3 regions of the Paenibacillus sp. 2RAB27 genome follow, and region 2 is predicted to be linked to each of the others. Evidence: riboswitches for the same ligand, from Rfam matches in the RefSeq annotation. Region 2 holds a riboswitch; each other region holds the start of a gene.
The links. A riboswitch is a leader RNA that binds a small molecule or an ion and turns the genes downstream of it on or off. The one in region 2 is predicted to bind thiamine pyrophosphate.

Region 1 (5,825 bases), on a different contig from region 2:
CTTTTTCCCCGTACAGATTAATCGTCGCTGCAAAGCCCGGAGCAATGCTGGTCGAGGCCATGATCGTACCGAACGCGCCATTTTTAAATTGCAAAATGGCTAAACCCAAGTCCTCCGCTTCCATCTCGTGCGTCTGAGTAGCCACCTTGCCAAAGACAGTGTGTACGTCACCAGCGAACCACAGCAGCAAATCCAAGCAATGAATCCCTTGGTTCATCAGAGCTCCTCCATCTTCGGCAATCGTTCCGCGCCATTTCGCGCTATCATAATAAGACTGGGATCGATGAAAGGGGAGTGACACCTCAACCAGCAGAAGCTTACCGAGATCACCTTCATCCAAAACCCGTTTAATAGCTTGATTCTGTGCTTCAAATCGCCGCTGAGAGATGACAGAAAGTGTAACATTATTTGCTCGTGCCGCTTGCACAAGCCGCTCCGCGTCAGTCACATTCATGCTAATTGGCTTCTCGATAATCAGATGCTTGCCCGCATTCACAACCTCCAAACCGATAGCAGCGTGACTCCCGCTTGAAGTTGTGACACAGACGATATCCACATCAGACCTAGTCAAGAGCTCACGGTAGTCCGTCGTCCAGGTGCAGCCTTCTCGCTCAGCAACCGCTTGCGCCTTCGCTTCCACTCGACTAGATACCACGACTAGGCTTGCCTCTTCGATTTGACGAATAGCCTCGATATGAAAATCCGCTACCGATCCACAGCCGATAATGCCGAACCTCCAGTTAGCCAACCCTACACCTCCTCAAGCAGAGCTCGAAGGGCATCCAGCGTCATTCGCGTACCTGTCAGCTGGGTTCCGCCTTCTGGAACAAAATGCGTTTCAATCGTATACAACCCCGCATACCCATCCGCTTCAAGCGCCTTAATTTGAGCTGTTATATCCACATTCCCAGAACCAAGAGGCACACATTTCGGTGTTCCATCTTGACGAATGTAAGCATCCTTCAGATGAACATGGGCCAAGGCATTTTTCATGTACTGGTACCCGCTTGGGAATGCCTCTCTGGCGCCATACGCTTCATTGCCTGGATCCCAAAGGCCCCGAACAGCTGGAGAATCGATGGCAGAAACAAGTGCCGCCACTTCCTCCGCAAAGCCTCCGTTACAGGAAGGCTCATTCTCTAGGAGCAGGATCACGCCTTCGCGTGCTGCAATGTCGCTTGCCCTTTTTAAATGATGAACAATTTCATCACGATGCTGCTCCGGCTCCAACTCTCGCCAAAACGAGAAAATACGGATGCGCGTTGTCCCCAGCAGTTTTGCGATTTCGATCACTCTATCCAGTTTCTTAAAATGCTCCTCTACACTCTCCTCCTTCTGCCCAAACGTGTCCCCCGATTCAACCATTCGCTTCGGATCCAACGCGCATTTAAACAAAGGAGATGCAATGGCGGAGACATACAGTCCACGCTCTTCAACCATTTTGCGGATGCCAACGATCTGATCGTCAGCCAACACGGATACATTCATGCCATTCACAACTCTTACTTCAACATGTTGCAAACCCTGCTCTGCAGCCCAATTCAACGCTTTCTCGAAATCCGGAGATACTTCATCCGTCAGTACGCCTAATCGATTCCAAATCAATGAATAACCTCCACCTTCGCTTGAGCATGCGATTCTGTTTTCTTCTTATTTTTCCTAACTATACCAAGATTGTCTCGGTCAAAGTTGACGTTTCTATTGAAGTAAGTTTACATTTTTTTCGCTTTCTTTCAGCAGTATGGATATGGGCAACTACATGAAAATCACAGCCAGTAAATAAAAGGAATTTGAGTGCATATGTGGAATAGTCTATATACACAATATGAGTCTTTGTAACTACGAGAAGTAGTTCCTTTGTTCATGAAAAAAGGAGGTAATTGTATGAAATCAACGGGAATTGTAAGAAAAGTTGACGAATTGGGACGGATTGTTTTACCTATTGAGTTGCGTCGGACACTCCATATTGAGATCGGTGACGCCATCGAAGTCTATGTGGACCCTGAGCGTATTACGCTCAAGAAGTATATGCCTGCTTGTGTGTTCTGTGGGAATTTCGAGGACATGACCTATTTCAAAGGGAAGCTTGTATGCGGCAATTGTATTGAAGAGATTACGTAGTAATTCTCGTGACGCACGAACATCGGCAAAGTCGAACATAAGCCCTCAGGGATGATCCTGATGGGCTATTTTTTATAAAATAACGATTGCAATAGTTAGAAATAAAGTGTAGATTAAATACCTAAGTGCATAATCACGGGAGCTTGGTGAGACCAGGCTGAGAGGATAGTTATAACTATCGACCGTTAAACCTGATCTGGATAATGCCAGCGGAGGAACACAAGATCTCTTTGTATACCAGGAGACCGCCTCTATTAGAGATGCGGTCTTTTTTTCGCAGCATGAATCCTCCGCTTGATCAAATCGATTATAGGAGGCATGTAAATGTCAATGGAAACAAGTAAAGAAACCGACTCTTCTTCAATTTCCTCTTTTCCGGGAAGCAAAAAAGTGTATGTCGAGGGCTCACGAAAGGACATCCGAGTTCCTATGCGTGAAATCACTTTGAGTCCTACCACGGGCGCTTACGGCGAACAGGAAAACGCCCCTTTGCGTGTCTACGACACAAGTGGTGCTTATACAGATGAGGAAATCCAAACCGATATTCGTGCAGGTATTGCGCCTAATCGTTTGAATTGGATTGTAGAACGCGGCGATGTAGAAATATATGAAGGAAGAACGATTAAACCGGAAGATAACGGATATACCAAGGAAGAGAACGTTACCGAAGTTTTTCCAGGCTTACATCGTCACCCGATGAGAGCGAAAACAGGTCGTAACGTAACCCAGATGCATTATGCACGTCAAGGTATCATCACGTCCGAAATGGAATATATCGCGATTCGCGAAAATGTATCTCCGGAATTTGTGAAAGACGAGGTCGCTCGTGGTAGAGCGATTATCCCCGCCAATATTAATCACCCTGAGAGTGAGCCAATGATTATTGGACGTAACTTTCTCGTAAAAATCAATGCGAATATTGGAAATTCTGCTGTATCGTCCTCCATTGAAGAAGAAGTGGAAAAAATGAGATGGGCTACTCGCTGGGGCGCTGATAATATTATGGATCTCTCAACGGGTAAAAACATTCATACCACCCGGGAATGGATTATTCGTAATTCCCCTGTTCCTATTGGTACCGTTCCAATTTATCAAGCACTAGAGAAAGTCAATGGAAAAGCAGAAGATTTGACGTGGGAAGTATACCGTGACACGCTTATTGAACAAGCTGAGCAAGGTGTCGATTACTTTACGATTCATGCTGGTGTGCTGCTGCGTTATGTTCCTCTTACTGCCAAACGAGTGACAGGTATTGTTTCACGAGGCGGATCCATTATGGCAGCCTGGTGTCTCGCCCACCATCAGGAAAACTTCCTGTATACACATTTTGAAGAGATCTGTGAAATCATGAAAACCTATGATGTATCCTTTTCTTTAGGCGATGGTTTACGCCCAGGCTCCATTGCAGATGCGAATGATGAGGCCCAGTTTGCAGAACTAGAAACACTAGGCGAACTCACCAAAATCGCCTGGAAACATGATGTACAAGTCATGGTAGAAGGTCCTGGTCACGTGCCCATGCATTTAATCAAAGAAAATATGGATAAACAACTTGAAATCTGTGATGAGGCTCCTTTTTACACATTAGGACCGCTTACAACGGATATTGCGCCAGGCTATGACCATATCACTTCTGCCATTGGAGCTGCCATGATAGGCTGGTTTGGTACTGCCATGTTGTGCTATGTAACTCCCAAAGAACATTTGGGTTTGCCCAATAAAAATGACGTTCGTGAAGGGGTTATCACCTATAAAATTGCTGCTCATGCCGCTGATTTGGCCAAAGGTCATAAAGGCGCCATGGATCGCGATAATGCGTTATCCAAGGCACGTTTTGAATTCCGTTGGCATGATCAATTCAACTTATCCTTGGATCCAGAAAGAGCTATCGCATACCATGATGAGACACTCCCTGCAGAAGGTGCCAAGATCGCTCATTTTTGTTCGATGTGCGGCCCTAAGTTCTGCTCCATGCGGATTTCCCAAGATATCCGAGACTACGCCAAACTACAAGGCCTTGAGGAAGCTCAAGCCATTGAACAAGGGATGAGTGAAAAATCGGAGGAGTTTAAGAAAGCGGGCCACGCCCTATATACGTAAGTGATGTTATAGAAAAAAAGGGTTGCGCGTGCATTGCGCGTGCAACCCTTTTTTCATCCAGCTGCTACTACTTCACCTCGACCTGCACCTGCTCAAGTCGATACACCGCCAACAACTCGCCCGCAGAATTCGCGGCGAACATCACCGTACGCTCGGCTTCCAGCTCGAACGCATAGCTCCGGCCCGTTGCCGGATCGGTCACTTCAACCTGCGTATCCACGCCGAACTCCGAGACGAAGATAAACAACGAACCGCTGTCAAAGCTGAGCTTCCGTCCATACACGCCCGGCTGCTGCCCGCCTTTTACCCATGTCAGTTCCGCATCAACGCCAGCTGACTTAAGAGCATACGCATACAACTTCTCAAGTACATCGCTGCGCTCACCAAGCTCCACTGGGAGTGGACACCAGATCAGCTGCCCTTTGCCCAGCTCGTAGCTGCGAACGACGCCATGCTGTGAATTCCATTTTCCATCATCGGATAGTGGTACCTCTTTATTCAACTCAGCGATCCGTGCACCTCCGAAGGACACAGGAACCATTTCTCCTTCCAACACCATCGCCTCTTCACGCACAATGTTGCTGAGCACCGTTTCACCTACAATATCGGTCAACCGAGCGACAGGTGCCCAGTACTCATTTAATCCAAGCGGCCCAGTAAACAGTAGCGTTCCGCCATTTTCACGGACATGCGTCGTCAACTTCTCCAAAGCGGCATCACTGAAGTTATGCGCACTCGGCACGATAATCAACTTCGGCTGATCCGTCGACAATGCCTCGAGATGATACTCGCTCAACCCGCGGAACGGTACGTTCATCCCATAAGCTAGCGTGCGAGTCAGCTTCGCTGTTGCGTCACCGGCTACTTTGCGCGTGGAGAAATCATTCGAATACGGGAACACCGCCACGACATCCTCTAATTTGCGGCCAACAAAGAGATCGCGTATCTCACCCATGAAGGCCCCGAAATCATAGGAAACATCCGCCTCTGGCTTCTCTGTCCCGTCTGCCCGCAGCGCACCAATATGCGACTCATTGATGTTGTTCATATAGAAGTTGATATTCCAAATCCACTGAACAGCACCCGCTCCACCTGTTGAGAAGGCATAAGCATATTTACGCTCCAAAATATTTCGCAACTCATACTCCGACCGCTTTGCACGCCCATCCGCCGTCTCGACATACATGATGCCCGTTTCTTGAATCAAGCTTGGCTTCGTCGGCGCCTTGGAGAAAATCCCGTCCCACACCAACTGATCCATCAACCACCACGTATGCACCGTCGTATAGTCCACTGCTTCTGCATAAAAGAATGGCGATGGCCGCTGCGCCCCTAAGCCCTCATCCTGTCCCACAGTCGCCAACTGTGCGGGGTTAATACTGCGAATCGTTGCGATCAATTCCTTCGCCCAACGATTGTGCATGTCCATGGTGAAGAGGGTATAATCCAGCCATGGGGAACCTTTTTTCTCCACCGTCTCCGTTGTGCTCATGTTCACTTCAGAAGGATCCAACAAGCGGACACTTGCGAAGCTCGGCAGTTCCGCAGGAGACATATTCCAGCGCTCTTGCAGCTTGCGAATATCTCCATGTCGCTCCTCCAGC
Region 2 (5,825 bases):
GCGAGCAGGTCGTATTCCCGGAGCAGCAGCTCAGCCGCTGCCCATTGCTCGTTCCTCGGCTGACCCTCTGGCAAGCCATAGGTCAGCTCTTCCTCCACGGAGTTCGTGACGAACTGGAACTCCGGGTTCTGGAACACAAAGCCGACTTGCTCCGCAAGGTGCTCGACTTTGTTGCCCTTCACGCCCGCGATCACACAGCTTCCGCGGGTTGGGACGAGCCGCATGATCGCGAGGAGGAGCGAGCTTTTGCCTGCACCGTTGGCACCGATAACGGTGATCCATTCCCCTGGATAAACGCTAAAGTTATCCACAGAGGTCCTGATCTGTCCTCCGCGAACACCGACGAAATCCTGGAAGACCATAACGGGTGCTAACGGCACCACACTAGTGGGATGCCCATTCCATAGGTCGTCTCCCCTCACCGCTGCCTGCGGATTCTCCTTGGCATAGTCCTCCCACACCTCAGGATACCAAATGCCATATTCCCTCATTTGCTCTTTGTAAGCTTCAAACATGGCAAGCGGCGGTCCATCGGCCAATACCTTGCCTTCTGGAGTTAAGATGATCAACCGATCGAGCAAATCCAGCATGCCGCTAATTTTGTGCTCGACAATAAGGAGAGTTTTGTCCCCGCTAATGGCTCGAATCGTGTCCCATACCTGCTTCGTACCCTCATCATCCAACAGCGCCGTCGGCTCATCGAGAAAGAGCACCTCTGGCTCAAGCGCCAGTACACTTGCGATCGCTAACCGCTGCTTCATCCCTTGGGACAGCGTACTAATCAACGTATGCGCATCAGGCACATGCACCCCGACCAAATCCAAGTAATACCGGATGCGCGCAGGCATATCTTCCCGCGGCACTTCCTGATTTTCCAACACGAACGCGATTTCTTCATCAATATAAGGCATACAGAACTGTGTATCTGGATCTTGAAACACATACCCCCACCGGCTAGGCCTGCGAATCTCATCCGCTTTGAGCGGCAGCTCAATCATGTCTGGCACAATTCCGCTCAACACCTGAAGCAGGGTCGATTTGCCACAGCCGCTAGGTCCCAGCAGCAGTACCTTCTCACCCCGCTCGATGGAAAAGGAAACCCCCTGAAAGATCAGGGGGGCGTCATCGCCGGGATATTTTAACCGTAGATTCGTAACGCTCATTCCTTCGCTCATCTCGTTACCCCAGTACGTCGTAATCTTTTTTGGAAACTGGACGAATCAGATTCAATACACCTGTGCGGGATAAAGCACCTGTCAAATAGTAGGCGAATACACCCGCGATCAAAGCGCTACCCAGTAACCGTAAACCAATGAATAATAGATAATTCCAGAATGCCAGCTGATCAATATAGCCATAATACGTATCCACAAAGATGGACATGATGGCGGAAGCGAAAGCGGCAAGTATGGTTACTCCCACATTGGTGCGACGATAGCGGAAAGCCGCGAACACTAGCTCAGCACCAAGCCCTTGCAGCAATCCAAAGACGAGCGTCGACACGCCCCAATGGCCGCCATACAAGGCCTCGATCGTTGCGGCTGCAACTTCAGCCAACAGGGCAACGCCTGGTTTGCGAATCACGAGGAACGCGAACGTTGCCGCCATGAACCACATGCCATAGCTCAACTGCTCTGCATGTAAGCCTAGCGGCTTCATAAGATCATAGATCGGTCCCCAAATCCGATAAATCACACCAAACACGGCTGAAATGACAATCGTGATCAAAATATCTGTCAGCTTCAACCCTTTTTTACTTGCTTCCTTTTGCTCCATCTTCTTCTCGACTCCTTTTTCCCCATTCATATTTGTCAATGAGATAAGCGAACACGCCAATCTTGGATACATGGTCTTTTTTGCCTTTTAAGGACAAAAAAAGCCCACCGGAATACCGGCAGGCTTGAACATTTGTGCATAAAAAAAGCACATCAGGTCTCTACGCTGGCATTATCCAGATCAGATTAACGGTCAGTGGCATAGGGCCACTATCTCAGCCTGACTTCATCAAGCACCCGTGTTGCTATTCATTTGGCTTAACTGTAGCGGATTATCTGCTCTTTGGCAATCCTTTTTTTCCCAAAGAAACGGAGAAACTTCCCCATGCTCGTCTGCACTGGTAACATGCCAAAATCAGGATAACATTAGAAGTTGACTTCCACCCCTTAGAAAAACTACAATTTGTAGTGTCCTCTTATTTTTCAACAAAGAAACTTATTCAGGGTGGATGATTCCACGATGCAGAAAGGGATTGAAATTGATGACCATATTGTTCTATATCGGACTAGCTCTATTCATTGCAGCTATCATTGGTTATGTACTCGCAGCAAGAATAAACAAAGACAACACCTCGCGGTTGAAAAAGGCTGAAAAGCAAGCCCTAAAAAAGAAACATAAAACATGGCTCCTTCTCTCACATGCCCTGCTCATCATCGCTCTCGGCAGCGTCGGTACTTCACTCATTCAAAGCTCCGCAGGCAAGTACAGCTTAGATAAGCTTAATTTCCATGCCAACATTCAGGTCACAACAGATAAGGATTACGGACGCGATCATAAAGATGGCACCTTGATGTACGAGATGAAAATCCCTACTTCAGGTACGCATAGCCCACATGATTTGAAATTCGGATTCTATAAGGAAAGACCTGGTTACGAGATGCTTGTCCACAACTTGGAGCATGGCGATATCATCATCCATTACCATCCCGATGCACCGAAGGAGCTGCTCGATCGACTTGACTACTTGACCCACTTCAAGACGGCTGGTGCTGGTGTGCTAGCAGTTCCCAATGTCGATGTGCCAGCCGATCAAGAGGTCGTGGTTACGGCTTGGACGAAAACAATGTCACTCGCCAAATTCGATGAAGCTAGTGTTGGAACGTTCATTCACGACTATATCAACAAAGGTCCTGAGCAAATTCCTGCTAACGTGCGGCTCGGCGGCGGAACGATGTAATTACTTGCGAATTACTTGCGAATTATTTCCGAATCGTTTCACGATCTGAAACTAGTTCGGTTGGTACTAAACCTGTCATTCTTCGGAATACACGATAGAAATAAGACGGATCGTTATAGCCAATAAACTCGGCAATTTCGGTGACGGTCAGGGCGGAATGACGCAGCATGTAGACGGCTGTTTTGATTCGCGTGACGTGAACGAATTCACTGATCGTTTGACCCGTGACTTGGCGAAAAAGCGAAGCTGCATAATTCGGCGAGCGGCTGATACAGCTGCCTAACTCGTCCTTGGTGACATGCTCGCGGTAATGATTCTGGATATAGCCCTTCATTTGCTCCACGAGAAGTGCGGTTGTCGAGGTTGTGGCAGCCTGATCCGACTCCCGTTGGAGAAACACAAACAGCTCTTGCAGATGCGCTTCACATAGCGCCATGTAATAGGGCTGTTTGTCTTGCCAGCCGCGATGGATCAAACGCAGCCGATCTGCGATGATGTCGAATTTGCCGGTCTGGCGACAGGTGTAGGACGATTGTTGCAGTAGCGGAAAGATGTCTTGTGCTGCCTGCGCGTCAAATTGCAGCACAAATTTCTCATGTATTTTCGTTGGCACACTCCGGCCATAGAAGGGAGTTTCTCTCGGGACGAGGAGCCATTGCCCTTTCTCTAGCACTTGTTTCTTCTCATTGACCCAGTACACACAGCGGCCATAGATCACGAAAACAAGTGTCCAGTCCGGGCGCATTATGGGCTGTTCCTCGTTCCATGTACTGCTTTTATCATAGTGAATGCCAGTTAGCTGCATAAAATCCTCGCCCCCTTGTATCATACTATATTACATATATCATACTATAGTTCATAGAAAATCACATGGATAAGGCATATAATGAAGCCAACTAATCTCTTACATTCGAAAGGAAGTCCTTCACGATGCGTAAAACAAAAATCATTTGTACAATGGGTCCTGCGTGCGACTCCGTCCCAACCCTGAAAGAATTAATTGGCGCCGGCATGAGCGTCGCGCGTTTAAATATGGCACATGGCGATTTGGATGAGCACCGCGGTCGTATTCAGCGTGTTCGCCAAGCTGCGCAAGAAATGGGCGTTATTATCCCGATTCTTATGGATATCAAAGGTCCAGAAATCCGCATCGGTCAATTGAAAGATGCTTCCTATGACTTGCAAACGGGCGATCGCATCGTCTTGACAACTGAACAAATTATCGGCGATTCCAGCCGTGTATCGGTGAACTACCCAGGTTTGCCGCAGGATGTTAAGCCAGGCAATCTCGTATTGATCGACGATGGCTCCATCGAGCTGCGTGTTGAAATGATCGATGGCGCAGAAGTGACTTGCAGCGTCTTGAACCCCGCTCAGTTGAAGCAACGCAAAGGTGTTAACTTACCAGGCGTACGCACATCCTTGCCGGGTGTGACGGAGCGCGATGTCATGCACATCAAATTCGGCGTTGAGGAAAATATTTCAATCGTCGCGATGTCCTTCGTTCGTAACGGAAATGATGTTCGTGAGGTTCGTGCCCTTCTAGAGCAGTATGGCGCAGGATTGACACCGATCATCTCGAAAATCGAGAACGAAGAAGGCATGACGAACTTCGCTGGTATCCTGGAAGCTTCCGACGGCATCATGGTGGCCCGTGGTGACCTTGGGGTTGAAATTCCGACCGAGGAAGTTCCAATTGCACAAAAAGATATGATACGCGCTTGTAACTTAGCTGGTAAACCGGTTATTACAGCTACGCAAATGCTGGATTCCATGCAGCGCAACCCGCGTCCGACTCGCGCTGAAGTGAGTGACGTGGCGAATGCCGTGCTTGACGGCAGTGACGTTGTGATGCTTTCCGGCGAGACAGCGGCTGGCAAGTATCCAGTCGAGTCCGTGACGATGATGGCAACTATCGCTGAGCGCGTCGAGCAAACCATGGTGCGCAGCTCCTTGGTTGATGCACAGCTGCAATCCAACAACGAGATCACCGAAGTGTTGTGCCAAGCGGTTGTATCCTCCGCGAACAAGCTGCATGCTGCGGCGATTCTAACACCGACAGAGACGGGCTTCACGGCACGAATGATCGCCAAATATCGCCCAGAAGCACCGATCATCGCGGTAACGAACAGCCAGCACGCGATCAGCCAATTGAGCATGGTGCAGGGTGTCATCCCTGTTCTTGGTGAATTCTGCGAATCAACGGATGCGATGATTCGCTCCGCGATCAACCAAGCAGAGACGCTTGGTTATGTGAAGAAAGGCGACCTCACCGTCGTCTCCGCAGGTATTCCGGTTGGGAAGTCCGGTACGACTAACCTATTGAAGGTTGAGCGGGTTTAGCGAAGATAGAGAACCTCCATCTATTTCCGGCAGTTATGGGCTGGCGAAGAGAAATAACGGGAAACCGTGCCTCTCCCCGCCCCACTGAACGATTAGATGGAAAACCTCCATCTAATTCAGGCGATAACGACTCGTGTAGGGAAATAACTGGAAAAACTCACGCTATTTTCGAGTAATAACGAGATAATCGGCGAAATGGTGAGAAATAGATGGATGTTTTCCATCTATTTGCGATTTTCGGCTAATTCCCGGCGAATTAGATGTACTTTTTACAGGTATACTGCCGCGTAGCGCAGACCACTAACCTCCCTTCCACCTTTGTCCAGTGGATTGGGAGGTTTTTTGATGGCATCGCACCAACATCGTTGCAATCAGCAGATACCTTGCCGTAGCCCCCGCTTCCCTGTAGCCTCCTGAATGATTAGATGGAAAACCTCCATCTAATTCAGGCGATAACGACTCGTGTAGCGAAATAACTGGAAAAACTCACGTTATTTTCGAGTAATAACGAGATAATCGGCGAAATGGC
Region 3 (5,825 bases), on a different contig from region 2:
ACGACCTCTGTGTCCGTTAGCTTTTTAAAACTTCATCTATACACGAAATAACGGTTCCTGTGTCCGTTAGCCAAGGGAAGACCAAGACCAAGACCAAGACCAAGACCAAGACCAAGACCAAGACCAGACCAGACCAGACCAGACCAAAACCAAAGCCAAAGCCAAAACCTAGAACTACACCCGGCTCAACCCATCCATCGGACTGCTCGCCGATGCATATCGCTTCTTCGGAATGCGCCCCGCTTCAAAGCCCGCACGTCCCGCTTCGATCGCGAGTTTCATGGCATAAGCCATTTTGACGGGATCCTTCGCTCCAGATACTGCTGTGTTCAGCAGCACACCGTCTGCTCCCATTTCCATCGCCAACGATGCATCAGAAGGCGCACCAATCCCTGCGTCCACGATGACCGGAACTGTCGCCTGCTCGATGATAAAGCTCAGATTCAACGGGTTAATGATTCCCTGCCCCGTGCCAATCGGTGATGCACCAGGCATAATCGCGTGTACGCCAAGTGCTTGCAAACGTTTGGCTAATAACACATCATCCGATGTATAAGGAAGTACGATAAATCCTTCCTCCAGCAGCATTTCCGACGCTTTCAGCGTTTCCACAGGATCGGGCAGCAGCGTCATTTCATCCCCAATAACTTCGACTTTGATCATGTCGCACAGGCCAGAAGCCTTAGCTAAACGTGCGATGCGGACGGCTTCTTCGGCTGTTTTGGCACCGGCTGTATTCGGCAGCAACGTGAAATTCGACGTGTCCAACATGGACAAGAAATTCGGCTGACTCGCCTCAAAAATGTTCATCCGACGAACGGCAAACGTCAGAATTTGGGACTCACTAATATCCACCGCTTGTTTTTGAATCTGAAAATCAGGAAACTTCCCCGTACCTAGCAACAGACGTGAACGAAACTCATATGGACCGATTTTTAACATATCTTTATCCTCCTCCAACGAAATGAACGATCTCAATTTTGTGACCTTCCGCAAGCTCAGCACCAGCGTGATCCTCTTTATGTAAAATGGCTGCGTTATGCTCAACCACGAGCATTTTGTCGCTTAGGTCGAAATGCGCAAGCAGCTCCACAACGGTCCTAATCGTATCGGGTACGTCAACCTGCTGACCATTAATGTGCAGTTTCAATGCTTATCAATTCCTTTCCTGTAGCTGAAAATATGTCTTGACCCTGCTGACTCACTCGCGTGGTCTTTGGCGAAAAATCCGGGCTGAAGGCATCCAGCCAAGGGGCTATCGCACTATTCCCTTGGTCTCCTCCGCCATCTCCGCCCAAAATCCAATCCGCCATCACCCTCCCGGTGATCGGGCTCAGCAGAATCCCGTTGCGGTAATGACCGCACGCTGTATACAAGCCCTCCACCGTCGGTACTTTGCCGATGTAGGGCAGCCCGTCGGCTGTCTGCGGGCGCAGCCCCGACCAAGCCTTCTCCCACTCTGCATCGCCGAGGGCGGGCATCAGCCCCCTCGCGCGATCCATCAGCTCGGCTAAGCCCGAGAGCGATACCTTGCGGTCATAGCTGTGCGGCACGACCGTCGCGCCGACCACCAGCCGTCCGCCGGCTTTCGGAACGATATAGCACCCTGGCGAGAACAGGGTTTTCTTCAGGAGCGGCTTCGGCGTCCTAACGGAGAAGCACTCGCCTTTCACGGGATACATCGGCAAGTCGATGCCGATGCCCGCTAGCAGCTGACCGCTCCACGTGCCTGCGGCGACGACCACGTGGTCGCTGTAGAGCGGACCAGCGGCCGTCAGCACGCCGATGACGCGCTCCTGCGCGGTCAGCAGCCCTTGCACCTGGGCGAACGGTTGCACCTTCGCCCCAAGCACCTGCGCCGCCTGCGCGAATGCCGCCGCCAGCAACGGAGCATCGACCTGCCCATCTTCGGGCAGGTACAGGGCTCCGCGCGTGGCTGCGCTCAGCGCGGGCTCTATAGCCGTGGCTTCAGCTGCGCTGAGCCACTGGGCTTTCTCGCCCGCGGCGCGCTGGAGCTTCTCCCGCGCGCGCAGCTCCTCCTCTTGAACGTCGCTGAGCGCGACGTTCAGCAAGCCCTCACGGACGAGACCGATGTCGATGCCCGTGAGTTCTCGAAGTTCCCCGCTCAGCTCGGGGAACATGGCACGGCTTTGGCGCGCCCATTGGAACAGGGCGCCGGTGTCTTCCATCTCGGACTGCGCACCGAGCATGCCTGCTGCCGCAGCAGAAGCTTCGGTGCTGAGTTGGCTGCGCTCTAGCAGTGTGACGAACTGCCCTCTTTTAGCCAAGTAATATGCGATGGATGTACCGATAACACCACCGCCAACGATGATGACATGGGATCTTGCTGCTGACATTTCGCTCACCTCTATTTAATGAAGCTCATCATGATAGGCCAGAACGGCTCCAAGGGGATCCGCTGCTTCCCATATTCCGCTCATCACCGCGATGCCGGATGCTCCTGCATCCAGAACGGACTTTACCCTTGCAGGTGTCATCCCGCCTATCGCAATCACCGGAATATTAACGTGATGAACTAATTGTCTTAACTGCTCCAAGCCCCTAGGCGGCACGCCCTGCTTAGAGTTGGTCGCAAAAATATGACCGAACATAAGATAATCAGCCCCTTCTTTTTCACGCCACATCGCCTCGTCTGCCTGATGCACAGAGACTCCGATGCGCTGTATCCCACGGCAAAACTCATCCTGAATAACAAGCGATGGCGTCGAGCCTGGAAGCTGAAGCCCCCCTGTTTGCAAGGCTAGAGCGATAGAGGGAAACCCGTTGACGTACAGTCTTTTGGCAGGAACCCCTTGCTCCAATAAGTACTGAACGCCGATAAACACTTCGTCCAAGGACTTCGTTTTCTCGCGAATATGAATCGCTGTGACATACGGGTGAATCTGCGCCGCAATCTTGGCGATCTCGGACCATGTATGCTTCCCGCCCGATATGACATGCAACTCTTTCTCCGACACCTACGGCCCACTTCCTCTCCACCAAACACCACTTGTCTTTACAGCACTATTCATCCCGACTTAGTAAGTAACACAAAAAAACCACTTTCCTCAGGAAAGTGGTTGTAGGCTGCCTCATCATAAACAGATATAAAATCGGCTCCAAAGCTCGTTCCACTTTCCTCCGCTGGCATAAACCAGATCAGGTTCAAAGGGTTCAGTCTACACTGTCTCAGCCTCTCGGCGCCCCTAGGGATTCATTCGTATGCAATTACTAAACATCATAGCATGACAGCCAACTCTTGGAAATAACAATTTTCCATTCATCTTACAGTCGACCTAGTCTTTCTCAGCTTGCTGAGAATTACGTCTCCTTATTGAAACCATTTCCAAAACTTCCCGTATAGAATATCAGTAAATCTTATATTAAGGGGTGTTTGCCATGGAACCATTTGTACTGCCAGAACCCGATCGACGAAGACCCTCTTCCCTTCCGCCAGGTTTGATGACCAAAATTGTTATCGGCCTTGTTATCGTTCTCGTCCTTATTTTTGGATCGTCCACCTTCTACACGGTACAGGAGCATGAGAAGGCGGCTATTTTAACATTAGGCAAATATACGACAGAGAAGGAAGCTGGGCTTCACTTTAAACTCCCTTTTCCTATTCAACAGGTGATTGTACTTCCTGCCAAAAAGACGCAACGGATCCAAATCGGCTTCCGTGAAGTAGGTGGCAAAATCACTCCCGTAGAAGAAGAAGCGATGATGATCACGGGGGATGAAAATATTTTATCCGCTGATGCCGTGGTGGAATGGAATATCAGTGACATGCGGAACTACTTGTACAATATTGATAATGCAGAACTATTCCTACGTAACTCGGCGAGTGCAGCGATTCGTTCCGTTATCGGCGCTACGGCGCTAGACTTTGCCATTACAGAAGGAAAAACCGAGGTCCAAGGCAAGGTCAAAGAACGATTGATTGAGATGCAGACGAAGTATCAAACGGGTATTCATATTGTCGATTTGAAATTCCAAGATATCGAGCCGCCAGCTGGCGATGTACAGAATGCTTTTAAAGATGTAACCAATGCGCGTGAAGAGAAAAATACGAAGATTAACGTGGCGACGAAATACGAAAATGATATCCTTCCAAGGGAGCGCGGTAACGCTCAAGCACTGCTTGAGAATGCAGAAGCTCAGAAGAAATCACGGATTTTGAATGCGCAGGGGGATGTGGCGAAGTTCAATGCCCTGTATGCGGAGTATGCCAATAATAAATCAGTAACAGAGAGCAGACTTATCATCGAGACGTTAGAAAAAATATTGCCGAATGCCAAAATTTTCATCAGCGACAGCACGGGCGAAACGGTCAAATATTTACCAATTAATGAGCTGTTGCGCACACCTGCTGCTGCAACTGGTACGACTGGAGGGACTGCGAAATGACCTTACAAAGCAAATGGATTATGAGATCCATCCTTGGTATCGTTGTCGTCATTTTGTTCCTGATTTCCATCTTTATTGTCAAAGAAGGCCAATACCGCGTCGTTCTCAAATTCGGAGAAGCCGTTCGTATCCAAACAGAACCTGGTATTCATTTTAAAATTCCATTCATTGAATCGGTTCGTACGCTTCCCAAATATCAGATGGTGTATGATAGCAAGCCTACTTCCATTTTGACCAAAGATAAAAAGCCGATCGAAGTTGATAACTATACGGTATGGCGCATTGATGATGCTCAGCAATTCTTGCGTACGATTCAATCGATCACTGGTGGGGAAGAGCGTATTGATGCCGCAGTGTACAACACCGTTAGACGGAAGTTATCGGAGATTAATTACAGCGATATCATTAGCGAAAACACCCAACGTGGTAACTTGAACGACGAGATTACGAAGGAAGTTTCCGAGTTAATGGAGCGCGATAACTACGGGATCCAAATCGTCGATGTGCGCATCAAACGCACGGATCTGCCGGATTCCAACAAGCAAAGCGTATATAAACGGATGATTTCTGACCGCCAATCTATTGCGGCGAAGTACTTGTCCGAGGGCGATGAGGAGTCCAAGAAAATCACCTCCAAAGCCGACAGACAGGCGAGTGAATTGATCGCGCAAGCGCAAGCAGATGCGAAGAAAATCGTGGCTGAAGGCGAGCAAGAAGCAGCTAAAATTTACAACTCCGCTTACGGCCAAGACCCTGCCTTCTACAATTTCTATCGTACGCTGGATAGTTACTTGGTGTCATTTAAAGGGGAACCGGTCATCATGCTGCCTATCGATTCGCCGTACACGAAAATTCTACTTGGTAAATAATATTGGTGAACGCCGTAAAGCATACACATCCTAGGATGTGTATGCTTTTTACTTTATTTCTCTAGCTGCGGAACTTGGTCACCCACTCCCCATCCGCCGGAATCACAACCTGCTCCAACAACCCTTCCACTACCAATCTCCCCCGCAAATCCGCTCGCGTCACATGACAGTGATTGATCGCATCCATGTGCACGGCGACGATTTTCGTGAATGGTGCGTATCGGCATAGGCTTACCACGTCGTTCGCATCCATGGTGATGGGATCCCCCACTTCGAACTGTGCACCGCCTGCATTAACGACCGTCCAATCTGGCAGATGCGTCTCCAACGCTTGCTGTACGTCGTCACACCAAATCGTATCTCCCGCGAGATATAGGGTCGGCTCGTTCTCCGCTTTGAACACAAAGCCTGAAACCTGTCCCATCATCTTCCCAATCTCCCCAGTCCCATGCTGTCCACCTGTTCGGAACAAAGTTACTCCCTGTACTGTAAGTGACTCCTGAATGGCCGTTACCGACGTAAACCCTGCAGCCGTAAACGCTCCTTCAT

Region 1: another riboswitch for thiamine pyrophosphate. It lies ahead of thiC (phosphomethylpyrimidine synthase ThiC); the one in region 2 lies ahead of AB4114_RS33800 (ECF transporter S component).
Region 3: another riboswitch for thiamine pyrophosphate. It lies ahead of AB4114_RS09270 (thiamine phosphate synthase); the one in region 2 lies ahead of AB4114_RS33800 (ECF transporter S component).

Annotation. Positions count from the first base shown of each region.
Region 1 covers NZ_JBFRGR010000029.1:35,279-41,103, reverse strand. Annotated here, with positions in the region: gene AB4114_RS27715 (Gfo/Idh/MocA family protein) at 1-748, opposite strand, end outside; gene AB4114_RS27710 (sugar phosphate isomerase/epimerase family protein) at 751-1,605, opposite strand; gene AB4114_RS27705 (AbrB/MazE/SpoVT family DNA-binding domain-containing protein) at 1,885-2,121, shown strand; TPP riboswitch at 2,247-2,356, shown strand; gene thiC (phosphomethylpyrimidine synthase ThiC) at 2,452-4,221, shown strand; gene AB4114_RS27695 (beta-galactosidase) at 4,289-5,825, opposite strand, start outside.
Region 2 covers NZ_JBFRGR010000055.1:13,003-18,827, forward strand. Annotated here, with positions in the region: gene AB4114_RS33795 (ABC transporter ATP-binding protein) at 1-1,175, opposite strand, end outside; gene AB4114_RS33800 (ECF transporter S component) at 1,180-1,776, opposite strand; TPP riboswitch at 1,917-2,026, opposite strand; gene AB4114_RS33805 (DUF3105 domain-containing protein) at 2,258-2,953, shown strand; gene AB4114_RS33810 (AraC family transcriptional regulator) at 2,976-3,758, opposite strand; gene pyk (pyruvate kinase) at 3,884-5,296, shown strand.
Region 3 covers NZ_JBFRGR010000005.1:54,504-60,328, reverse strand. Annotated here, with positions in the region: gene AB4114_RS09285 (thiazole synthase) at 175-942, opposite strand; gene thiS (sulfur carrier protein ThiS) at 947-1,150, opposite strand; gene thiO (glycine oxidase ThiO) at 1,134-2,357, opposite strand; gene AB4114_RS09270 (thiamine phosphate synthase) at 2,373-2,978, opposite strand; TPP riboswitch at 3,120-3,218, opposite strand; gene hflK (FtsH protease activity modulator HflK) at 3,400-4,407, shown strand; gene hflC (protease modulator HflC) at 4,404-5,276, shown strand; gene AB4114_RS09255 (MBL fold metallo-hydrolase) at 5,338-5,825, opposite strand, start outside.